DNA from 2 places in the Rhodoglobus sp. G.S.4 genome. Region 2 is predicted to be linked to the other one. Evidence: predicted binding sites of a transcription regulator. Region 2 holds the regulator's gene; the other holds the start of a gene.

Region 1 (12,144 bases), 110 kb from region 2:
ACTAAAGCGGGACTCAAGGCAACGGTTGGCCGCATCCGGGATGCTCTTGAAGAGGCTGGCCGTGATCGCTATTCTGCGCGAATCTACACACTGCTCACGATCATCACGGATGACACCACGGAGAAAGCTCACGCGAAGTATGCCGACTATCTCAGCTACGCAAGCGAAGAGGGAGCGCTCGTCTTCATGTCCGGATGGATGGGGATCGACCTTTCGGAATATGACCTCGATGAGCCCATTGGCAACGTCAAAAGCAATGCAATCCAGTCAACAGTCGCCAACTTTCAGCAGGCAAACAATGACGGAAGCGAGTGGAAAGTTCGCGATATTGCCCGACTCGGCGCTATCGGGGGTCTGGGTCCGTTCATCATTGGCTCGGGCACGGAAATCGCGGATGAGCTGCAACAGTGGGTAGAAGAGACCGACGTTGATGGCTTCAATCTTGCGTATGCCATTACGCCAGGTACCTTCGAAGATGTCGTGGAGTACGTCATCCCTGTGTTGCGCGAGCGGGGTCTATATCCTGAGGAATACGTGGAGGGCACGCTGCGCAACAAGCTTCACGGACGAGGAAACCGGCTGCCAGCCGAGCATGCAGGGGCGAGTTATCGCCGACGTCCCTAGCGAAGCTCGAAGATGATCTCTTCGGTGTCCCGTTTCACGCCGGCGGCGAAGTCGACGTTGCGGCCAATCTCGACGAATCCATTGCGCAGCACTACGGCGGCGGAACGAATGTTGTGTGTGGCTGTGCGTGCCTGAAGCGGGCGGTGAGTGTCGAGTTCCAGCATTAGCGCTAGTGCAGCGCTGGCGATTCCTTGACCCCAGAAATCACGACTGATCCAGTAGGTGAGCTCTCGCTGGTCGTCCATCGTGAAGGTGGCTATCATTCCGGCGAGAGTTCCGCTGCGGTAGATCGCGCAAGCTACAACGTCGGGGTTCGCGAGAATGCGAGCAAACCAGGAATCGAATTCGGCCCGGTCGTCGGGGTCTGGTGCCGTGAATGCGGCCATTGCGACTGACTCTGGATCCCGCATCCACTCAAAGACTGCATCACCGTCGCTGAGACGCAGGTCACGAAGGGTGACGCCGTCGTTTTTAGCGTCGGCGACTGAGGTCATAGCTTGATCGAATACTTAAACCCGATGTGCGATGCCTCGAAGCCCAGCTTCTTGTAGAAGCGATGCGCGTCGGTGCGCGCCTCATCCGATGTGAGTTGGATGAGCGAAGCGCCGAGTGTTGGCGCTGCGATGTCGATGACCCACCGCATCATCGCGCCGCCGATGCCCGATGAGCGCTGACTTGCCGCAACCCGAACGGCTTCGACTTGGAGGCGGTGTGAACCTCGCCGCGCCATCCCGGGAATCGCGGTCAATTGCATGGTGGCTACGACATCACCACTGGGTGCAACGACAACGAGCAATGCGTTCGCGGGAGTAGTTGCGATCGCGTGGAACGCTTTTTCGTAGGCCGGGCGATCTTCGGGGCGCGCGGTATCTCCCCGCAAGGCGCTGACTGGGTCATCCGCCAGAAGTTGAAGGATGGTGTCGATGTCGCCCAATTCGGAATACCGAAGCGTCATTTCACCATCTCGCGTGTGGAGAGTTGTCGGGACCGTCACTTTGGAAAACACTCTTATGACGTTATCAGCGTGGGCGGGGGCCTTAGTGCCGCATCAGTGGAAGTTGCCATTGATTAGAACATATGTTCGAATAGAAGCATGCGATGGAGTGGTCAACAGGTCAGCAGTGAGGCCCCCAACGCGCTGCCCGGCCTTGCGAAGCTCAACAATCTTGTGCGTACGGTTCGCACGCCAGACTTTCAGGGCGTCACCTTCTACGAGGTAGTAGCCAAGAGCGCCCTCAACAAAGTCCCCACCGCAAGCGATATGCCGTTCGGGTGGACCATCAACCCGATGCGCGGATGCCTTCACCAGTGCACCTACTGCTTCGCGCGACCGACGCACGAATATCTCGACCTCGATTCAGGGAAAGACTTTGACACTCAAATCGTGGTGAAGGTCAATGTTGCTGAGGTGCTGGCCAAAGAACTCAGCAAGCCCAGCTGGGGAAGGCACGCTGTTGCTTTAGGAACCAACACTGACCCTTACCAGCGCGCAGAGGGTCGATACCGGCTGATGCCGGGCATCATTGCTGCATTGGCCGGTTCGGGAACGCCGCTCTCGATTCTCACCAAGGGCACCCTGCTTCGGCGAGATTTGCCACTGCTGAAAGAGGCAAGCGATCACGTACCCGTCGATATCGGGATGTCGATCGCTATCTATGACGATGAGCTGCAACAGTCGGTCGAGCCTGGTACGCCGACTGCGAAGTCACGCCTCGCCACAGTGACTGCAGTGAGAGATGCTGGCCTCGATTGCGCAGTCTTTCTCATGCCGATCCTGCCGTTTCTTACCGATACGCGTGACCACTTGGAGCGTGCAATTGCCGCGGTGAAGGATGCCGGCGGAACATCAATTGCCTATTCTGCCCTTCATCTCAAGCCCGGAACCAAGGAGTGGTACTTCCAATGGCTAGAAGCGGCGCATCCGGAATTGCTCGAGCGCTATCACTCAATGTATTCACGCGGCACCTACGCTCCCAAGGAGTATCGTCACTGGCTGGCAGCCAAATTGCGTCCGATTATCCGTCGGCACGGTCTCGAGCGAACCGCACTTGACCCAGCGACAGGAATCGTTGGTTCGCGTGCCGCTGTAAGCACGCGAGACGTCAATGGGGAGCGATCGCTAATCGCGGAAGAAATGCCGCCAGCCTTGGCCGCTAGGGCGATGCCGCAACCCATGTTGTTTTAGCGGTTCGCGCATAGTCGCACCCATTCCTGCTCACCGCGATCTGGGAGCAGGCTGCACGTTCGCTCGACGTTCTCAGAAATTTGTGGGGGCTCAGTCCGCCCGTGTTTATCGTGAATCTACTGCCTCGTGCAGCAAAAGGGGCCGAAGCTGATGACGCCCCTAATGGAGACGAATCGAACCTGAGGAGTGAAACGAAGATGCCTGCCAACAAGAATTCACGGGTGAAGGACCCGGAGCTCTATGAGGAACTCCGCAACGACGGTGCGTCAGCGGAGAAAGCAGCGCGCATTGCGAACGCGGCGGCACGGGATGGACGATCCGAAGTTGGGCGACGAGGGGGAGAGTCAGGATCCTACGAAGACTGGACAGTCAAAGAATTGCAGAATCGGGCACGCGAACTGGACCTGCACGGATACTCTTCGCTCAACAAGGACGACCTGATCGCGAAGCTGCGCTCACACTAGGAGTGCCTAGACGCGGTTCGATATGGCTCCACGTGCCTGAGCGTGAGTGAGCAAATGTGGTGCACACGCTGCGGCAGTGAGACCGTCTCATTAGGCTGGTGCGGTGACCTCTCAAGCTTCTGCCTACTACGTTCGCCACGACGACACTCATTTTGAGTCCACGATTCACGCACAAGGAGCGTGGAATCCGCACGAGCAGCACATGGCTCCGGTTGCCGGAATTCTGGCGCACGCGCTTGAGTCATTCGAAGCGCGGACAGAACTCCGCATTGCACGCATCAGCTACGAGATCCTCGGGCTCATTCCTGATGGTGCTTTCGAAGTGAAGACAACGCTGCTGAGGCCGGGGCGCACAATCGAACTTGTCCAAGCTGAGCTCGTTGCTGCGGGTCGTGTCGCAGTTCGAGCGACTGCGTGGCGTCTTCACACCTCCGACACCTCAGCAGTAGAAGGAGTTGTCGACGAACGGATGTTGGCTCCCGAGCACGCAACTGGCGCAGTGAATCTCTCGAAGTGGCCAGGAGGCTACATTCAATCGATTGACGCACGGGCTCTTCCGGATCATGGTCCTGGACACGGACGCGTGTGGTTGCGCACACCGTATCCTCTGTTGACAGATGAGCCGGTAAGCGATTTTGTGCGGCTGATGGGGCTTGTTGACACGAGCAATGGCATCGCCACGCGCGTCAAGCCGGGGGAGGGCGGGTACGCCTTCCCGAATGTTGACTTGCAGATCCATCTCTATCGTGCGCCAACTGGGGAGTGGCTTGGATTGCAGAATGCCGTAAATTTTGGGGCTGATGGGGTCGGCCTGACATCGACTGTCCTCCACGATCTGAGCGGACCATTCGGTCGAGCTGAGCAGATCCTGACGCTCCGCAAACTGTAAGCATCCACCTGCTAATTAATTCTCATGTGGGTCTTGTGTTGCCCGTCCTGCGAGCGTAATCTACAACCAAATGGTTGTAGATGAAGTAACAGACGCCGAAGTGGACGCGATGTTTCGCGCTCTCGCTGATTCCACACGTCGTGACATAGTCACGCGCGTAATGCGGGAAGGAATCTCTGTCTCGCGTCTCGCCAGCAGCTATGAGATGAGTTTTGCCGCGGTTCAAAAGCACGTTGCCGTGCTGCAGGCGGCTGGGCTTGTGTCGAAGCAGCGCAGCGGCCGTGAGCAAATAGTTCGCGGCGATCTGACATCCATTCATCGAATCCAAGAACTTCTCTCGCACTTTGAAGAGGTGTGGGAGAAGCGAGCGCTGCGCATGGCCGCTGTGCTCAACGACGACCCCAATGACATAGACAACGAACGAAAGAACAGGTGAAGCAATGAACGTCACGAGCCACACCGATGTTGAGGCACTGACTCTCACGACGACCGCCGAGTTTCCCGCCACGCTTGAGCGCTCTTGGCAACTGGTCAGTGACCCTCGGCAACTTGAGCGCTGGTGGGGGCCACCCGAGTGGCCGGCGACGTTTGTGAAATTCGAGTTCGAGCCTGGCGGTCGCGCCCACTACTACATGACGGGTCCTGAGGGCGAGAAGATGCATGGCTGGTGGAAGTTCACCTCTATTGTCGAACCGCGCGAGCTATCGATAGAAGATGGATTTGCGGATGATGCTGGTGAGCCGAGTGGCGACCTCGGTGTTACGATCGCTCGCCTCGTCTTTGAGCCTGTAGACAACGGAACCCGGCTCACGATTCATTCAGGATTCGAGTCAGCCGCTCAGCTCGAGGAAATGATCAAGATGGGCATGGAAGAGGGAATGCGCGAAGCTCTTGGCCAAATCCGCGCCATCCTTGACGAAGGCTAGGCTGGAAGCGGGATGTCATTTCAGGCTTACCTGGACGCGGTAGAACAGAAGACCGGTGTCACGCCTCGCCAACTCATCGCGATCGCAGAGCAGAAGGGGCTTGCGGGCCGATCGGTCAAGGCCGCTGAAATTCTGGAGTGGCTCAAGAACGATTACGGTCTGGGGCGTGGGCACGGCATGGCGATGGTGCACGTCATCACAAAAGGCCCGAACATTGACGCAAAGCATGTGGGCACCGCTGGTGCTCATCGTGACGAAGCTGACGTGCTCTGGCTCGATGGAATCGCAACGAAGCCGAACTAGTCGTCGCGTGGTCGCGAATCCGATTCGTCGCGACCCCGTAGCTTCTCCAGCTCGCGACGCTCACGCTTGGTAGGTCGACCCGCTCCACGATCACGGCGGGGTGCCAGCGCCACTTCCTCGCGGGAGGGTGGCGGAGGAGTCTCATCGATGAAGCTCTCGGCGGCAGTGACTGCTGAGACTCGCTTCACGATGGTCTGTTTGACAACGAGGATGCGGTCGAATCCGGCAATGCGAATGCGGACCTCATCTCCAATTCGCACCGGATGCGCGGCTTTTGCGCTCGTACCGCCGATTTTGACGTGTCCGGCCCGGCAGGCTGCGGTGGCTTGTGAGCGGGTCTTGAAGACGCGCACTGCCCACAACCAGCTATCGACGCGTACTGTGCCTGCAGCCACTAGGCGCTGGCGAGTTCAGTTTTCCAGCGAACAAGGCGCTGCACTGTGGCGTTGTCATCGGCGGCGAGCGTGCTCATGGTGTCCTCGGGAACGAAGTAGTTGATGGCGAGGAATCCCCGCACCTTCTCCGAGGGGTCATCCACGAGCATCCGCAGCACGTCGCACGGCGCATATTCGTTGCGTGCCACGCAGGCGCGAACGTCCTCGTCAGTATCGCGAGCCAGCACCTCGAACACGTCGACGGGCGTGTTGTGGCTGCTCGCCGCACTTTCACGAATTTTCGGGTTGGGGTCGCCAGCCAAGATGCGCAGTCGAGCAATCTTGCTTGGGGTAACTTCTGGTGCTGGGTGAAGATCAGCGGCCTCTTCAGCAGTGAGCATCGATGGGGCCATTGCCCGCATTTGGGCCCGCTGCGCCGGAGTATTAAAGCGGATGCATGACATGGGGCTAAGGCTACGCCTGATGGCTAGCAAGTTCTTGTTTCGATCGCGGCATTTCGTGGTCGGATGCTCGCTACACTCGAAGTGTGGCAGTCAGCAGTTCACCCGAGATCAGCAACCGTGTCTGGACTGTGCCCAATGTGCTGAGTCTCATCCGACTCGCACTCGTGCTGGTGTTCCTTTTTTTCATCATCTCGGCACAGGATGTTCTTGCGCTTGTCGTTCTTGTAGTGTCGAGCGTGACTGACTTTCTCGATGGCGTTATTGCGCGACGATTCAACCAGATCACCCGATTGGGGCAGTTGCTAGATCCCGCTGCCGATCGGCTTTTCATTTTTGCGGCACTTATTGGTTTGGCGGCACGGAATGTCATTCCGTGGTGGCTTTTCATCATCATCGTCGCGCGCGAAATCATGCTCGTAATTTTGGGACTCATTTCGGCGAACTATGGATTTGGCCCGCTCCCGGTTCATCACCTCGGCAAAGTTGCGACAGCGGCACTGTTCTATGCTCTTCCAATCCTGATGCTCGGGCAGGCGTTTCCTGACGTCGCGTGGGCCACTGATCCCATCGGTTGGGCTTTCGCTTTGTGGGGTGCGTTCTTGTATTGGTGGGCTGGGTTCATCTATGTCGCACAATCGGTCCGAATTTCTCGCATTCCGAGGGGTTGAGGAGTGCTCCGATCCGATACGCTGGTCAGTCAGGGAGGTTTGCGATGGTTGAGTCAATGAATAGTGGTCACGGCGCCGACATGCAGTCGGCTGACGAGACGTCCGCGCAGCCTATTGTCGAGCGAATCGACACCACTGCTACCTATAGTCACGAGTTTGCGGCTCAGGTCGCGGCAATGGGCGCCGATGTTTCGGTCGATGAGCAGTCAGCAATTTCTGCGCTGCCTTCAGGTTCTGCGCTGCTGATTGTGCGCCGCGGACCAAATATTGGTGCACGTTTTCTGCTGGATGCCGACATCACTACTGTTGGTCGTCATCCTGAGGCGGATATTTTTCTCGATGACGTGACTGTTTCGCGTCGTCATGTCGAGTTTTTGCGTCGCGGTACAACATTCGATGTTAAGGATTTGGGCTCGCTCAACGGAACGTATCTCGGGGGTGACCGCATCGAGTCGACCGCGGTTCTTCGTGACCGCGCTGAGGTTCAGGTTGGCAAGTACAGGCTGACGTTTTACGCGTCTCGCCGTGACCTTCCGTCGGCGGCTGGTAATTAGTGGCTGGGGTTGCGCGTCAAGCGCGTCAAGCTCCAGCGCCAGTACTGTTGAGTATTGGGCAAGTTCTCGCAAAACTCAGTCCTGAGTTTCCCGATCTCACTCCGTCGAAGCTTCGGTTTCTTGAGGAGCGCAAACTCGTGGCGCCAGCACGAACGGCGTCGGGGTATCGCAAGTTTTCGTCGTCCGATATGGAGCGACTTCGTTTTGTGCTTTCCATGCAGCGAGACCATTATTTGCCGCTCAAGGTAATCCGTGGCTATCTCGAAGAAATGGATGCCGGGAGAACTCCTGAACTTCCTGGTGGTGCCGTTGCGGCAGCATCGATGCTGTCGGCGGAGCGCAAGCTCACGCGGGAAGAGTTAATTCGCGAAGCTGGCGCAACCCCCATGCTTTTGAGCGATGCGATTTCGTCGTCGCTTATCGTGGCGTCCGATGTTTTTGGCGAAGATTCGCTTGCGGTACTGAAGTCGCTTGTCGAGCTTCAGCGCAGCGGAATTGAGCCGAGGCACTTGCGTGGCTTCCGCGCGTCCGCTGAGCGCGAGTTGGGGCTCATTGAGAGCGCACTGATGCCCGTAGCTCGTCGCAAGGATGCATCGAGCCGGGCTCGCGCTGCAGAGATGGCTCGTGAAATTGCGGGCCAGCTAGAGATTGTTCGCAGCAGTCTTATCCGATCTGCCCTCAGTCGACTCGATTCGTAGTACGGTCGATTCGTTGATCGTTTTCTGGTTGTGGCCGGGCGCGATTAGCTGACGTTGGCACAGTTACCCTGACTAATTCCGACACGCCGCGGAGTTTTTGCGAATGTCGTTGATCGATGCGGCGGGCGTGACTACCGTGGGGTAACACGAAAGATTAAGCGTCAACTTCAACATGAAGGTTGATCGTTTCTCGTGCTGGTCGAATCAGAATCTAGAGGGGCAATGCCATGAGTGAATTGAGCCGTAGCGAGACATCACGCTACGATCTTGGCCTTCTCTTCACTGACGGAATGCCCGACCTCGATGACTCAGCAGGCTACCGCGGTGCGGTCGCCGCTCGGGCAGCAGGAATCAGCTACCGCCAGCTCGACTATTGGGCCCGCACAGAGCTTGTTGAGCCAACCGTTCGTGGCGCAGCAGGATCAGGATCACAGCGACTTTATGGGTTCCGCGACATTCTGGTGCTCAAGCTCGTGAAGCGCCTTCTCGACACCGGCATCTCTCTTCAGCAGATTCGTGTCGCCGTCAACCAATTGCGTGAATCAGGCATCCACGATCTCGCCCAGACCACACTCATGAGTGACGGTGCCAGCGTCTACCTGTGCACCTCGAATGACGAAGTCATTGACCTCGTCAGCCGCGGCCAAGGCGTTTTCGGTATCGCCGTTGGCAAGGTGCTTCGTGAAGTTGAGACAAGTCTCATCGACATCGACACTGTCAAGGGCGAAGACCCCATGGATGAGCTGGCGAAGCGCCGCGCATCCCGCGCTTCCTAGACGCACTCTGTAGCTACACCTTCGCAGGCACGCCCTGCGGGTCAGTACCGTGCGGAAACGCTAGTTGTTGTATTCACCCATTCTCGCAGCGCGCATGACGCGATCGAGAAGCTGGTCGAAGTAACGCGCCATCTCTTGGGCGCTCTCGCCGGGCCAGACGTGGAGTGGCTTGGCCGCTCCCTGAGCCTGCTGCAGCGATGTGCGTTCTGGCAGCTGGGGGGAGAGGACGAGCGGCCCAAACATGTCTCGCAGTTCCTTGATGCGGAACTGGTGTTCAAGCGATTGTGAGCGCAAGCGGTTCACGATGATGCCGAGTGGTTGAAGTCGTGGGGATAGTCCTCGACGAATTTCTTCAATCGCTCGAAGGGCGCGGTCAGCGGCAGCAACCGAAAACAGGCCAGGTTCAGTGACGATGGAGACGCGGTCGCTGGCCGCCCACGCGGTTCGCGTAAGAGCGTTGAGAGACGGTGCACAGTCAATGAGCACCAGATCGTAGTCAGCCTCGACGTTGGCGAGAGCTTCTTCAAGCTTCCAGATCTCGCGGATGCTCGGGTGCGGGCCATCAAAGTTGATCGCGGATGGCGATCCGATGAGTACATCTACCTTGCCGGGGCGGCCCTTAGTCCACCCGCTGGGGGCGATTGCCGCGCGCACGATCTTCTCTTTAGGAGAAGCGAGCACGTCGGCAATGTTGAGGTGACCGGTGACATCGATGTCCATTCCGGTCGACACATCCGACTGTGGGTCAAGGTCGACGACGAGGGTTCGAAGACCGCGAGCAAAAGCTGCCGAAGCGAGCCCAAGCGTCACGGTCGTCTTTCCAACGCCCCCCTTGAGGGAACTAACGCTAAGTACGTGCACGAGTAACGACGATACCTTCACTACAGTTAAGAAACCTAAAACTCCGCCAACTTTTGCGCACCCTTGAGGAAACTGCCAGAGTTCAATCACTCTAGGCTTGGTTTTTGTCAGGAAGGATCGAATGTTTAAGAAGATTCTCGTTGCTAACCGAGGTGAAATCGCGATCCGTGCAATGCGCGCGGCTGTCGAACTCGGTGCACGAACTGTTGCTGTTTTTCCCTACGAGGATCGAAACTCGGTTCATCGGCTCAAAGCGGATGAGGCCTACCTCATTGGTGAAGAGGGGCATCCTGTACGTGCCTATCTCGACGTTTCGGAGATTATCCGCGTAGCTAAAGAGTCGGGTGCTGACGCGATCTACCCCGGTTACGGCTTCCTTTCGGAGAACCCGGAGCTTGCTCACGCAGCAGCGGATGCCGGAATCGCCTTCATCGGTCCGCCGACGAAGGTTCTTGAGATGGCTGGCAACAAGGTCACAGCCAAGGAGCACGCTATTGCTGCGGGAGTTCCCGTGCTCAAGTCGACTCCGGCAAGTACTGATCTTGATGAACTTCTCGCGGGCGCCGATGACATCGGTTTCCCCATTTTCGCTAAGGCAGTTGCTGGTGGTGGCGGGCGCGGAATGCGTCGAGTGGAGAAGAAAGAAGATCTCCGCGATGCGCTTGTCGAGGCTATGCGTGAAGCGGAAAGCGCTTTCGGCGACCCGACAATGTTTCTCGAGCAAGCGGTTGTGCGACCACGCCACATCGAAGTTCAGATCCTTGCGGATTCGCACGGCAACATCATTCACTTGTTTGAGCGCGATTGCTCCGTTCAGCGTCGGCACCAGAAGGTTGTCGAAATCGCTCCAGCCCCCAACCTTGACGAGAACACTCGACAAGCGATGTACCGTGACGCCGTCGCCTTTGCGAAGTCTATTGACTACGTCAATGCCGGCACTGTCGAGTTCTTGCTCGACACGGCGGGGGAGCGCAAGGGTGAGCACGTCTTTATCGAGATGAACCCGCGCATTCAGGTGGAGCACACTGTCACTGAAGAGGTCACCGACGTCGACCTCGTTCAGTCTCAGATGCGAATTGCTTTTGGCGAGTCCCTCGAAGAATTGGGGCTCCGTCAAGATGAGCTCAAGCTCCGCGGAGCAGCCCTCCAGTGCCGCATCACGACCGAAGACCCGGCGAGTGGGTTCCGGCCTGACACCGGAAAGATCACGACGTACCGCTCGCCTGGTGGCGCGGGCATCCGTCTGGATGGTGGAACGGTTTCTGCAGGGGCGCAAATTTCTCCGCACTTCGACTCCATGCTCGTGAAGATGACGTGCCGCGGTCGTGATTTTGCGTCCGCTGTGCGACGCGCACGTCGTGGACTGGCTGAGTTCCGTCTTCGCGGTGTGACGACAAACATCCCGTTCCTTCAGGGAGTGCTCGATGACCCGGAGTTCATTGCGGGAGATTTGAGCACGGCGTTCATCGATGAGCGCCCGTGGCTCGTGAACTCACACCGGTCTAAGGACCGTGGAACAAAGATCTTGACCTGGTTGGCTGAAGTGACCGTCAATCAGCCCAACGGCGACGGTGCAGGAATCATCAACCCGCAGCTCAAGTTGCCTCAGGTTGATCTTTCCCTTGAGGCTCCTGCCGGTTCACGCCAAAGACTGTTGGAACTGGGCCCTGCCGGCTTCGCTTCAGCTCTTCGTGAGCAGAAAGCTCTCGCGGTAACAGAAACGACATTCCGCGACGCCCATCAGTCGCTCTTGGCTACTCGCGTGCGAACTCGAGACTTAGTTGCTGTAATGCCGCATGTTGCGCGGTTGACTCCGCAATTGCTTTCGGTCGAGGCCTGGGGCGGGGCAACGTATGACGTCGCCCTGCGTTTCTTGGCTGAAGATCCGTGGGAGCGCCTCGCGTCAATGCGGGAGGCTCTACCTAACGTGGCCATCCAGATGCTTCTTCGCGGTCGCAACACTGTCGGCTACACCCCGTACCCCACCGAGGTTACGGATGCGTTTGTCCGTGAGGCTGCGAGCACCGGCGTCGACATCTTCCGCATTTTTGATGCGCTCAACGATGTATCTCAAATGCGCCCGGCAATTGACGCAGTGCTCAACACGGGCACCGCCGTCGCTGAGGTCGCCCTCTGCTACACGGGTGACTTGCTCGATCCGAATGAGGACCTGTACACCCTCGACTACTACCTCAAGCTTGCCGACCAGATCATGGAGAGCGGCGCTCACGTGCTCGCAATCAAGGACATGGCTGGGCTGCTGCGTGCAGAGGCCGCAGAGACCCTCGTGGCCGCGTTGCGTGAACGTTTCGATGCTCCGGTGCACGTGCACACTCACGACACGGCAGGCGGCCAGCT
Region 2 (12,144 bases):
TCGGTGCGCAAATAGCTGGGAGTCCAGTCAGTTGACTGCGCGATCGACCACAGCGCGGGTCGACGGATAACAAACTCACTGTCACTCAGTGGATCGATAACGACCAGATCAGTGTTCTCGCTCGCAGCGGCGAGAGCTACGCGGGTGCCGGCTGCCGGAACGGGGCGAGCGTCCGGGTTCCAATTACTCATCGCAGTGACCGAACTAAACACCGGCAGAACTGCCCGACCATCCGGGCCCGTCACCGTCACGATCGATAACTCTTGAGTCTTGTCAATCGTGAGTCCGGCTTCGGTGGTCTCCGTCTCCCCCGCCTTCGCAAGCAACGGGATGAGAAGCCGAGATTCACGAATGGAATCAACTACGTCTGCCTCAGTCGCATTGCCCTGATGGAACCGAGTGATGACGGCCATGAGCGCAACAGGTGCTGTTCCGTCGTCATCGGGAGCAGGATTCGGTTCGAACGAGCGACCCTCCCAAGGAGTGCCGGCGGAGTCTGTCGAGTTCATATCAGCGTCCGATGCAAAAAATAGTTACTGCGATGAAACGTCAAGTGCTTCCGCAAGGGTGAAAGCCTTGGCATAAAGTGCCTTGCCGATGATCGCACCTTCGAGACCCTGAGGCACGAGTTCGCGCAGCTCGATGAGGTCATCGAGACTTGAGACGCCACCAGAGGCGATAACCGGGCGGTGAGTGCGATCCATCACTTGGCGAAGCAAATCGATGTTCGGGCCCTGGAGAGTGCCGTCTTTAGTCACGTCAGTAACCACATAGCGGCAGCATCCGGCTGACTCGAGACGGTCGAGGACCGTCCACAGGTCGCCACCCTCTTGAGTCCAGCCACGAGCAGCGAGCGTCGTTCCGCGCACGTCGAGACCAACGGCAATAGCCTCGCCGTACTCAGCGATTACGTGGGCAGCCCACTCAGGATTCTCCAGCGCTGCCGTGCCGAGATTGATGCGCTTCGCGCCGGTGGCAAGCGCGGCCTCGAGAGACGCATCGTCACGGATGCCGCCAGAAAGTTCAATATTGACGCGCTTCGGCGTCGACTTGATGACCTTCTTGATCATCGCGTGGTTATTGCCGCGACCGAAGGCAGCGTCAAGATCCACCAAGTGGATCCACTCCGCACCCTGGTCAACCCAGTCGTGCGACGCCGCGCACGGGTCGCCGTAGCTCTTCTCGGTTCCCGCTTCGCCCTGAGTGAGTCGAACGGCCTTACCGTCAGCGACATCGACGGCAGGCAGAAGTGTGAGGCTGGGTGTTTTATTGAACTCGCTCATAGATTTGCTCTCTGAAGACCTGATCGCGGAACGCCGCGCACAAGCATCCGATACTAGTGCACGTCGAACTGACGCAAAATCAGAGCGTCTCCAACCAGTTGCTTAGTAGTCGGATTCCGGCTTCGCCAGACTTCTCCGGGTGAAATTGAGTAGCCGTCAGGGGTCCATTTTCGACGGCAGCGAGGAAGCGACCGCCGTGGTCTGCCCACGTGAGCTTGGGTTGTGGAAATGGGGGCTGAACGTCAAGTGTCCACTGCTGTGCAGCATAGGAATGGACGAAATAGAATCGCTCGTCGCGAATCGAATCGAAAATAGTCGTGTCGTCGGGAGTCTCGACCGTGTTCCAGCCCATGTGGGGCAAAACTGGAGCAGGTAACTTTTCTACAACACCCGGCCACTCATCGAGTCCGTCGGTCTGAACACCGTGCTCATCGCCGGAAGAAAACAGCACCTGCATTCCGACACAAATCCCCATCACTGGGCGGCTGCCTGTCAGGCGCTTCTCGATAATCGCACCACCGCGCACTGATTCCAGTGCCGACATGACAGCAGCAAATGCGCCAACCCCTGGCACGAGAAGCCCGTCAGCAGCCTCAGCAACAGAACGGTCAGCGCTCAATCGCACGCTCGCGCCGGCAGCCTCTAGAGCCTTAGCCGCAGAGTGGATATTGCCCGATCCGTAATCCAGAATGACAACTGAGGGCGCAACCACTAGAGCGCACCCTTTGTTGACGGAATTCCGGTGACACGGGAATCGGGCTGAACAGCACCGCGCATCGCACGAGCAAAGGCTTTGAATTCAGCCTCAGCGATGTGGTGGGGGTCACGCCCACCCAAGACAGTGATGTGAACGGTAATACCCGCGTTGAAGCTGATCGCTTCGAAAACGTGACGAACCATCGATCCCGTGAAGTGTCCACCGATCAAGTGCATCTCAAACCCGGCAGGCTCCCCCGTGTGCACGAGGTACGGACGACCCGAGACGTCGACAACCGCTCGAACAAGCGCCTCGTCAAGAGGAACAAGCGCATCGCCATAACGAGAAATGCCGGCCTTGTCGCCGAGCGCCTGTTTGATGGCAAGACCCAAAGCGATGCCAATGTCTTCCACAGTGTGGTGGACATCAATGTGAGTGTCACCGGTCGCCTTCACAGTGAGGTCGATCAGTGAGTGCTTCGAGAATGCGGTGAGCATGTGGTCATAAAACGGGACGCTCGTCTCAATGGATGAGGTACCTGTTCCGTCGAGATTGATCGAGAGTTCGATACTCGACTCGCTGGTCTCGCGCGTGATCGTCGCGGTGCGCTGTGAAGTCATTGCTCAACTCTACCGAGCGCTTGGAGGTCAGCCATCGCATCCAGAAATGCCGTGGTCTCTGCTTCAGTGCCTGCAGTGACCCGCAAGTGGTGAGGTATACCGACATCGCGAATCAAAATGTCTTGAATGAGCAACTTGTTAAACAGTGCTTGCGGATCCGCAACATTCCCGAAGAGCACGAAATTTGCTTCGGTCAGTACGGGGGTGAACCCCAACTCCGCAAGCCCGGCGCTCATCCGGTCGCGCTGAGTTTTAATCTCCCCAACCATCGCGAGCATCTCAGGGGCGTGAGCAAGCGCGGCAACTGCGGCCGCCTGCGTCAAAGCGGAGAGATGGTACGGCAATCGTACGAGTCTGAGGGCATCGGCGATAGCCGGATCGGCGGCCAAGTACCCCACTCGAGCTCCGGCGAACGCGAACGCTTTGCTCATGGTGCGGGAAACAATGAGGCGCGGCCGTCCCTCAAGCAGTGACAGCGCCGTCTCGCGGTCGGAGAACTCTGCATAGGCTTCATCGACGAGCACGATACCGTCGGTCGCGTCGTAGGCGGCGACGACCGTCTCGTTGCTGACGGGAGTGCCGGTGGGATTATTCGGCGAACAGAGAAACACGATGTCCGGCGAAAGGTCAGCTATCGCCGCCACCACTGTTTCGGGAGTGAGGTCGTAGCCGGCATCACGAGAAGCCGTAACCCACTCGGTGCCGGTGCCTGAGGCGATGATGGGGTGCATAGAGTACGTGGGCGGGAATCCGAGAACGCTGCGGCCTGGACCGCCGAAGGCCTGAAGCGTTTGCTGAAGTACCTCATTGGAACCATTTGCTGCCCAGATGTTCGCAGCGGCGAGGCCGTGCCCCAGGTATTCGGCGAGACTCTCCCGCAGTTCAGTGAACTCTCGATCGGGATAGCGATTTGCGGTCATCACTGCTCTTGCCAGCGCCATCACAATATCGGTGGCCACCGCCTCGGGGATGGGGTGGGTGTTCTCGTTGACGTTGAGTTGGATGCTCACCGGATCGGTAGGTGCACCGTAGGGCTTGAGCCCTCGAAGGTCGTCACGGATAGGGAGATCTGAAAGCGAAGTCACTCCACAATGCTAGATGCAGACGGCTGACAAGCGTCACGCTGCCTCAATCAATCAGCCTCTACGTTCTCGCATGCACCACGAGCGAACCGCGCGAAGAGCTAGCGCGCGCTTCTATTCAGAAAAGCTGGCAGGGATCGCGAGCTGTTGACCCGCAAAGACATCTGCTGAGGGAAGCTGGTTGAGCTCAATCAACTGAGCAACAACATCGCGCGGATCGTGCCCAGGAGCATGGGTCTCTGCGATGTTCCACAGCGACTGGCCTGCGGAAACGTCGACGTAAACGAACGCGTTCTCGTTTGACTCCAACGTAGCGGCAGCGTCACCACCGTTGAGGGAGAAAACGAGAGCCGCAACAACCAACGGCGTGGCCGCGAGCGTCATCAAGACGACGCGACCACGCGTTGTGAGGCGAAGACGCGGTGCGGACTGCCGAGCACGGGATTCCGCGTTGGGTGCAATCACTGCAGTGGACATCAAATTCTCCTCTAGGGGTTCCCGCACCCGACTCTCGGCCGGGAGAGTCGGGTGCGAAGCTGTGTTCCGAACATACATTCGAATTGTTCTAATTTCAAGTACATATTCGAACAAGCCACCGACATTGCCTCGCGACACTCGAACAAATGTTTGTTTTTGGCTTGTTCTGCGGATACAGTTTCGAATGAGCCACTGACATTGGAATCGTTAGAGGCAGAAATAGAGGACTCGTGACCGACTCAATAGCCGCAAATGGCGACGCCGCAGAGCGTGGCACCCGCCGGCGAACCAGCTTGAGCGCGAAACAACTCGCGATCCTCGAGATGATTCAGCGAGCAGTCGCTACTCAGGGCTACCCGCCGAGCATGCGCGAGATCGGAGACGCTGTCGGCCTCTCCTCGCTATCGAGCGTTACCCACCAGCTCAACCAGCTCGAGCTCAGCGGCTACGTGCGCCGCGACCCCAACCGCCCCCGCGCCATCGAAGTTCTTATCGACGTGCCAAGCGCCGTCGACGAATCCAGCACGATCAGCCCATCGATGGGTGATGCCGCGATGGTTCCGCTCGTCGGCCGCATTGCCGCCGGTATCCCCATCACTGCAGAGCAGCACATTGAAGAAGTGTTCCCTCTCCCCCGCCAACTTGTTGGCAAAGGTGACCTGTTTATGCTGAAGGTCGTCGGAGATTCAATGATCGACGCTGCCATTTGCGACGGCGACTGGGTTGTTGTGCGCCAACAGCAGACAGCCGAAAATGGCGACATCGTTGCCGCAATGCTCGATGACGAAGCAACCGTCAAGGTATTTCGTCAACGCGACGGTCACACATGGCTACTGCCACGCAACTCCAACTTTGAGCCCATTCTCGGTGACTACGCCACAGTGCTCGGCAAAGTCGTTACGGTACTGCGCTCGCTCTAAGCAGGTTTAATCGCGAGCTCGCGCCCAACGCGCAAGCTCGCGACCAGACGCTACGAAGCTTTACTCACGAACTCTTCGAGCTCGGCTAGTCGAGCCGGGTGCACAAGCGCCCGCACCTGGGTTCCATCTTCGCGATAGTCCGTCGCCAACACGCGCCCCTGCACGTGGAGGCGCGAGATGACTTCTCCACGGTCATAGGGCACGAGCAGAGTCACCTCGACCTCCGGAGCTGGCAAAAGTTCCGCAATACGCGCGTTCAATTCGTCGATGCCCTCACCCGAGCGGGCAGAAACAAAGATTCCCGTCGGCTCAAGTCCACGAATCAACAAACGCTGGTCGTCATCCGCAAGGTCGCTCTTGTTGAAGACAACGATTTCAGGGATGTCGCGGGCACCCAGCTCACCGATGACGTCGCGCACCGTGCTCAGCTGAGCACCGGGATCTGGGTGGGAGGCGTCAACAACGTGCACGATGACGTCAGACTGCCCGATCTCCTCGAGGGTCGACCGGAACGCTTCCACAAGCTGATGCGGCAAATTGCGCACGAAACCAACAGTGTCGCTAAGCGTAAATAGCCGGCCATCTGCTGTCTCCGAACGTCTCACAGTGGCATCGAGCGTTGCGAAGAGCGCATTCTCTACGAGCACGCCGGCGCGAGTCAGACGGTTGAGCAAACTCGACTTGCCTGCGTTGGTATAGCCGGCAATAGCGACACTTGGCACCTCAAACCGGTCACGGTTGGCGCGTTTCGCCTCCCGAGCGGGCGCGAATCCCTTGATCTGCTTGCGTAGGCGAGCCATGCGAGTGTGGATGCGACGGCGATCGAGTTCAATCTTGGTTTCACCAGGACCACGGCTACCCATACCGGCGCCGGCGCCACCCACTTGGCCACCGGCCTGGCGAGACATCGATTCACCCCAACCACGAAGTCGTGGAAGCAGGTATTCCATTTGGGCTAGCTCCACTTGAGCCTTGCCTTCACGGCTTGTCGCGTGCTGGCTGAAAATGTCGAGGATCACCGCTGTGCGGTCGATCACCTTCACGCCGACGACATCTTCGAGTGCACGACGCTGGCTGGGAGCAAGTTCTGTGTCGGCAATGACAGTGTCCGCGCCGGTAGCGGCTACAACGTCGCGCAGCTCGATTGCTTTGCCCTTACCGAAGTACGTGCTTGGGTCAGGGTGCGAACGGCTCTGCAAGAGGCCATCAAGCACCACTGCGCCTGCGGTCTCTGCCAGAGCGGACAACTCCCGAAGTGAGTTCTCCGCTTCCCGAAGCGCTCCCTGACCGTAGATTCCGATCAGCACAACGTTTTCGATCCTCAGCTGGCGGTACTCGACCTCGGTGACGTCATCAAGCTCTGTTGAGAGCCCTCGAACACGCTTCAGTGCGTGCCGGTCGTCTCGATCAAACTGGTCGCCGTCTCGGTCGGCTTCATAATGAGCATCCGATTGGAGCGCTTGCGCCCCAGATGCCCCAGCACCGAAGCGCGTTACGGCAGCATGAGTGGAGCCTTCGCTGGCGAGAACGCGCTCGACGGAACGCTCGGCGTCGTCGCCGTTGTTGGCCTCGATACTGGTTTCTGTCGTGTTTCGCGTCATTGGGTTAACCCTACTTCTCTAGTTTTCGGTAAGTTCTGTTCATGGCTAACGAGCATTACTTCTCGTCTTCACCCGAGAGTGATCTCAAATTGCGGACGATTCACGCGACCATTGCTGGCGTCGAGCGAGAACTTGTCACGTCAAATGGGATCTTCAGCCCCGCGCACATTGACGCGGGAACTCAAGTTCTCTTGTCGAACGTGCCAGCGCCTCCTCCGGGAGGTAACTTGCTTGATCTCGGGTGCGGTTGGGGTCCGATGGCGCTCACCCTTGCCCTCGAATCACCTCATGCAACGGTGTGGGCGGTGGACGTCAACGAGCGCGCACTGGATCTGGTGCGCGCAAACGCCAAGAAATTGTCCATACCCAATATTAACGCGGTTCTGCCCGAAGATGTTCCCGAAGACATAACGTTTATGACTATTTGGTCGAATCCGCCCATTCGCGTAGGCAAGGGCGAGCTTCACAACATTCTTGAAACGTGGCTGCCGAGGCTCGAAATGGATGCGGATGCCTGGCTCGTTGTTCAACGCAACCTCGGCTCGGATTCCCTACATCGCTGGATGGAGTCCGCATTCCCTGACAACTTCACATTCAGTCGCGCCGCCATCAGCAAGGGGTATCGCGTATTACGGGCGCACAAACGCGCAACCGACGCGAACTAACAAAATCTCGGCAGTTAGCCGCTCTGCAGCGCGGAAACTAAGCCAGTTCGAGACTGCCGGTGTAAACGAGTTCCGCCGGACCGCTGAGCGAGACGTGTTCGCCGTCTTCGGTCGGGAACATCCGCACAACCACGGTGCCGCCCGGCACCGTAACGCGCCACTGATGCGGTGCGTTCGGGCCCGCGTAGTGACGAATGGCAAGCGCTGCTGCTACGGCCCCAGTGCCACACGACAAGGTCTCCCCGCTGCCGCGTTCATGCACGCGCATCCGAATCGAACCAACTCCGTCTTTGACGAGTGGATCCGCCGGCACCACGAACTCGACATTCGCGCCGTGCTCGGGCACAGGATCGATTACAGGGATGTAGCCGAGGTCAACACCGTCGAGTTCTGATTCTTCGGCGAGAGCAACGACCACGTGGGGGTTTCCTACGTTGATACCGAGTCCCGGGCGGGCGATCTCAAGCTCTTTCGCTCTCACGAGCGGTTCTCCACCGTCGAGTGCCCAACGCCCCATGTCGACTTGGTAGCCAGCCATGTTGCGCTGAACATCGCGAACACCACCGCGAGTACCAATTGGCAAAGTATCGCCGGGTTCGAAATCCACAAAGCCTTCGTTGGCGAGAAACTCGGCGTAGACACGGATGCCGTTGCCACACATCTCCGAGATGCTGCCGTCCGCATTGCGGTAGTCCATGAACCACTCGGCGTCGGCGTCTTCGGCAAGCGCCGCAGCGCCCGCATCGAGACTGCGAGACCGTACGGCGCGGATGATCCCATCTGCACCAACACCAAAGTGACGATCACAGATCGCTGCAACCTGCTGCGGGGTGAGGTCGAGCTCACCGTCTGGATCAGCGAAGAGCACGAAATCGTTGCCCGTTCCTTGACCTTTTGTGAAGTTAAGCGTCGCCATGCTGACCATTCTCCCCCATCACGATCGCCAGAGCACGCTGGGCACGATCAGCAGCGTCGTATTCGAGCCAGCGGCACTGCGCATAACGTTTGAACCAGCCAACTTGGCGTCGAGCGTAGCGACGCGTGAGCGCCGCCGTTTGCTCGATGGCTTCTGCTTCAGAGAGTGTGCCCTCCAGCTGTTCAATGGCCTGGGCATAGCCGATCGCGCGGGCAGCGGTGGTGCCTAAACCGTGCGGACGCAGCGCACGAACCTCATCGAGCAGCCCGGAATCCCACATATTCTGCACGCGCTCGTTCAGTCTGGCCACTAGCTTGTCGCGCGGAGCAGCGAGGCCAACAATGCGGGTTGACGTCCAGAGCTTGTTTTCTTCAGGTAATCCAGCGCCGAAGGATTTTCCTGTGATTTCGATGACCTCAAGGGCGCGAACTATTCTGCGACCGTTGCTGGCGCCGATCGATTGCGCGGCATCAGCATCCAACTCGCGGAGACGCTGAAATAGGATGCCAGCGCCGAATGTTTCCAGCTCGGCCTCGAGTCGTGCTCGCACGTGCGGGTCGCGGGCAGGGAACTGGAAATCATGAATGACGCTCGAGACGTAGAGACCGGAGCCGCCAACAAGGATGGGTACGTTTCCAGCAGATTGGATTTCTCGAATGATTTGACGCGCATCCACCTGATACTGAGCGACGCTGGCGTCGTCTTTAGGATCGAGGACGTCGAGCAGGTGATGAGGAATGCCGCGTCGTTCACTTATCGGGAGCTTGGCCGTGCCGATGTCCATCCCGCGATAGAGCTGCATTGCGTCTGCGTTAACGATCTCGGCGTGAGTTCCGTGACGCGCGAACCCTTCAGCGATGTCGAGCGATAGCTCTGACTTGCCGGTTCCTGTCGCCCCGACGATGACAACGAGGTCGTGCATGAAGCCGTGCTCGTCACTGGAGACCGCATGCTCGGGATTAGCGGAGGGAGTCTGTTGGGTCATAGATCGGCGTTGTCGAGACACGGATGGTCGGGAGGCCAAGTGATACTCGTGGGCCGGAGTCGGTAGTGGCCGCGCCGGTCGGCACTCCGCAGGACTCGGCTTGTGCGCGATCCCACGCATCTCCGGCTGGGGTTCGACGGATGTCAAGGGTCTGGCCCGCTGGAGTGTCTGCTACAAGGTGAAATGCTGCAGCTTCGGTGATTGTCAGAGTGACGACGTCGCCGGGACGCGGCGTTGCACTGCCTTCGGGAATATCGAAGTGCACAAGTCGCGAGTCTTCGGCACGGCCCGATAGCCTGGCGGTTTCTGCTTGCTTGCGTCCTTCGGTCGCGGTAACCATGACGTGGACGGTGCGACCGATTTGTTTGTCGTTTTCTTCGCGCGAGATGCGGTCTTGAAGAGCCGCGAGTCTTTCGTAGCGCTCTTGTACGACCTCTTTGGGGATCTGGTCGTCCATTGTGGCGGCGGGCGTTCCAGGCCGGATGGAGTATTGGAATGTATAGGCCGAGGCGAATCGCGACTCTTCAACCACACGCAGGGTTTCTTGGAAGTCTTCTTCTGTCTCACCGGGAAAACCGACGATGATGTCAGTGGTGATAGCGGCGTGCGGCATTTGGGCTCGTACTCGGTCAAGGATTCCGAGGAATTTGGTGGAGCGGTAGCTACGGCGCATTGATTTGAGGATGCGGTCTGAGCCGGACTGCAGGGGCATGTGCAGTTGCGGCATCACATTGGGCGTCTCTGCCATTGCGTCGATGACGTCGTCGGTGAAAGCTGCCGGGTGCGGGCTGGTGAAGCGCACACGTTCGAGACCTTGGATCGCGCCGACTGCTCGCAGGAGTTTGCTAAACGCTTGACGATCACCGAATTCAACTCCGTAGGAGTTCACGTTTTGCCCGAGCAGGGTGACTTCGATTGCTCCGTCGTCAACAATGGCTTGAACTTCGGCGAGGATGTCGCCGGGACGTCGGTCTTTTTCTTTTCCACGTAGCGCTGGCACGATGCAGAACGTGCACGTGTTGTTACAGCCTACGGAGATCGATACCCACGCGCTATGGGTGGATTCTCGTCTTGCCGGGAGCGTCGAGGGGAAGACGTCAAGCGACTCAAGAATTTCGAGTTGCGCTTCTTCATTGTGGCGGGCGCGTTCGAGAAGAGCGGGAAGGGAGCCCATGTTGTGGGTTCCAAAGACCACGTCTACCCACGGTGCTTTCTCGAGGATGACGTTCTTGTCCTTTTGCGCAAGACAACCGCCAACGGCGATTTGCATGCCTTCGTGTTCTTTTTTGACGCTGGCGAGCATGCCGAGGTTGCCGTAGAGCTTGTTGTCCGCGTTCTCGCGAACCGCACAGGTGTTAATGACGACGACGTCTGCTTGGCCCTCGGTTGCGCGAATATAGCCGGCTGCCTCAAGGGAGCCACTGAGTCGCTCGGAGTCGTGCACATTCATCTGGCAACCGTAGGTGCGCACTTCGTAGCTGCGTGGGGCGGCCAGTTTCTCATCAATCATGTCTTCCACCTTAAGCCTCTGGACCATCTCCGCTTGACGGTGTGTTACCTAAAGGTGGGCCCGCCAGAAGATTCGCTTGAGCCAGAGGAGAGCGCGGCGGTGACTGCCGCCGAGACTACGGACCCTGAGTACCCCTTGCGCATGAGAAACCCCGTGAGCCGACGCTTGGCTGTGACTCCGTCGAGTGAGCGAAGCTGAGGAGCTCGCTTGAACGCAACCTCGTTCGCGCGCTCTTGCTCCTCGTCACGATCGTCGTCGAGCACCGCAGCAATGTGCTCTTGGTCGATATTGCGTCGACGCAGTTCGGCACGGATAGCTGAAGCGCCAAGTTTCTTTCGATCGCGTAGTGTTCGCGCGAGTGTTTCGGCGAGTGCGGCGTCGTCGAGTAGTCCACAGCTCTCCAGCCGTTCGACTTCGCAATCAATGTCTTCAGATTCGAATTCTCGAGTGGCTAAGAACTGCGTCATTTCGTGTGACGACATGCCCCGTCGAGCGAGTGCCCGCATGCTCACTTGGCTTATCTCCGAGAAGCCGTCTCGCGCTTGACGTCGCTGCGCTTGTGACTGCGCGCGAACTGGCTCAGCTTGAGTCTTGGAGTCATCCGTATCGGGTGTTTGTTCCTTGGAGTGAGCGGGGCTGAAGTCAGCCATGGTCGGTAGTGCACGCACCGGTGCCAGGTCGGCTGCACGCGAATCCGCCCGTCCAAGGGATTCGCCTTGGTCGCCACTAGCTTCGAGCGTTGGTGACTCCTCCGGCGATAAATCCGCCGCCCCGTTCCGTTGGGTACCGGAACGATCCCCAAACAGGTTGATGACGGGTGCGAGAAATTCATCGTCGGAGGAAGTCATAACAGAACCTACTGGCCTACGGCTGTCTTAAGCGGGGTAGCTGCTTTGTCAGCTACTGGCAGCACCGGTCCGTCAGCCTTAGCGCTGGCCTTCGCCGCCTTCTCAGCTTTCTCCGCCTTCACTGCGGCGTCGGCCAAGGCTTTCGCCTCGCTCGCGTTCGCTGCTTTCGCTTCAGCGCCCACACCGAGTTTGCGCATGATCTTCTGTTCAATCTCCAGCGCAATGGCAGGATTTTGGAGCAGGAAGGCTCGCGACTTCTCTTTACCCTGGCCGAGCTGGTCACCGTCATAGGTGTACCAAGCACCAGATTTGCGGACAATCTCATGGTCCACGCCGAAATCGATGAGGCTACCCTCGCGTGAAATTCCGATGCCATAGAGGATGTCGAACTCTGCCTGCTTGAAAGGTGGCGCCATTTTGTTCTTGACTACCTTTACTCGCGTGCGGTTTCCCACTGCGTCCGTGCCGTCTTTCAGCGTTTCGATGCGGCGGATGTCGAGTCGAACCGAGGCGTAGAACTTGAGCGCCTTACCGCCGGCG

Evidence for each region. Region 2 encodes LexA, which represses DNA repair genes until DNA is damaged. Its sites were predicted from a motif close to TCGAACANNTGTTCGA; they were not measured.
Region 1: the regulator LexA is predicted to act here: its motif matches at 1,694-1,709, upstream of AC061P_RS06210 (Rv2578c family radical SAM protein).

Annotation. Positions count from the first base shown of each region.
Region 1 covers NZ_CM152748.1:1,277,115-1,289,258, forward strand. Annotated here, with positions in the region: gene AC061P_RS06195 (LLM class flavin-dependent oxidoreductase) at 1-624, shown strand, start outside; gene AC061P_RS06200 (GNAT family N-acetyltransferase) at 621-1,118, opposite strand; gene AC061P_RS06205 (GNAT family N-acetyltransferase) at 1,115-1,579, opposite strand; gene AC061P_RS06210 (Rv2578c family radical SAM protein) at 1,718-2,809, shown strand; gene AC061P_RS06215 (Rho termination factor N-terminal domain-containing protein) at 3,007-3,273, shown strand; gene AC061P_RS06220 (thioesterase family protein) at 3,377-4,162, shown strand; gene AC061P_RS06225 (ArsR/SmtB family transcription factor) at 4,233-4,598, shown strand; gene AC061P_RS06230 (SRPBCC family protein) at 4,603-5,088, shown strand; gene AC061P_RS06235 (DUF4287 domain-containing protein) at 5,101-5,391, shown strand; gene AC061P_RS06240 (RNA-binding S4 domain-containing protein) at 5,388-5,786, opposite strand; gene AC061P_RS06245 (hypothetical protein) at 5,786-6,229, opposite strand; gene AC061P_RS06250 (CDP-alcohol phosphatidyltransferase family protein) at 6,313-6,897, shown strand; gene AC061P_RS06255 (FHA domain-containing protein) at 6,942-7,451, shown strand; gene ftsR (transcriptional regulator FtsR) at 7,451-8,149, shown strand; gene AC061P_RS06265 (MerR family transcriptional regulator) at 8,377-8,925, shown strand; gene AC061P_RS06270 (ParA family protein) at 8,986-9,786, opposite strand; gene AC061P_RS06275 (pyruvate carboxylase) at 9,908-12,144, shown strand, end outside.
Region 2 covers NZ_CM152748.1:1,162,417-1,174,560, reverse strand. Annotated here, with positions in the region: gene AC061P_RS05670 (SseB family protein) at 1-509, opposite strand, end outside; gene priA (bifunctional 1-(5-phosphoribosyl)-5-((5-phosphoribosylamino)methylideneamino)imidazole-4-carboxamide isomerase/phosphoribosylanthranilate isomerase PriA) at 534-1,283, opposite strand; gene hisH (imidazole glycerol phosphate synthase subunit HisH) at 1,363-1,995, opposite strand; gene hisB (imidazoleglycerol-phosphate dehydratase HisB) at 1,995-2,600, opposite strand; gene AC061P_RS05650 (histidinol-phosphate transaminase) at 2,597-3,685, opposite strand; gene AC061P_RS05645 (LysM peptidoglycan-binding domain-containing protein) at 3,797-4,159, opposite strand; gene lexA (transcriptional repressor LexA) at 4,390-5,079, shown strand; gene hflX (GTPase HflX) at 5,130-6,680, opposite strand; gene AC061P_RS05630 (class I SAM-dependent methyltransferase) at 6,722-7,345, shown strand; gene dapF (diaminopimelate epimerase) at 7,383-8,261, opposite strand; gene miaA (tRNA (adenosine(37)-N6)-dimethylallyltransferase MiaA) at 8,248-9,183, opposite strand; gene miaB (tRNA (N6-isopentenyl adenosine(37)-C2)-methylthiotransferase MiaB) at 9,221-10,756, opposite strand; gene AC061P_RS05610 (regulatory protein RecX) at 10,801-11,604, opposite strand; gene recA (recombinase RecA) at 11,613-12,144, opposite strand, start outside.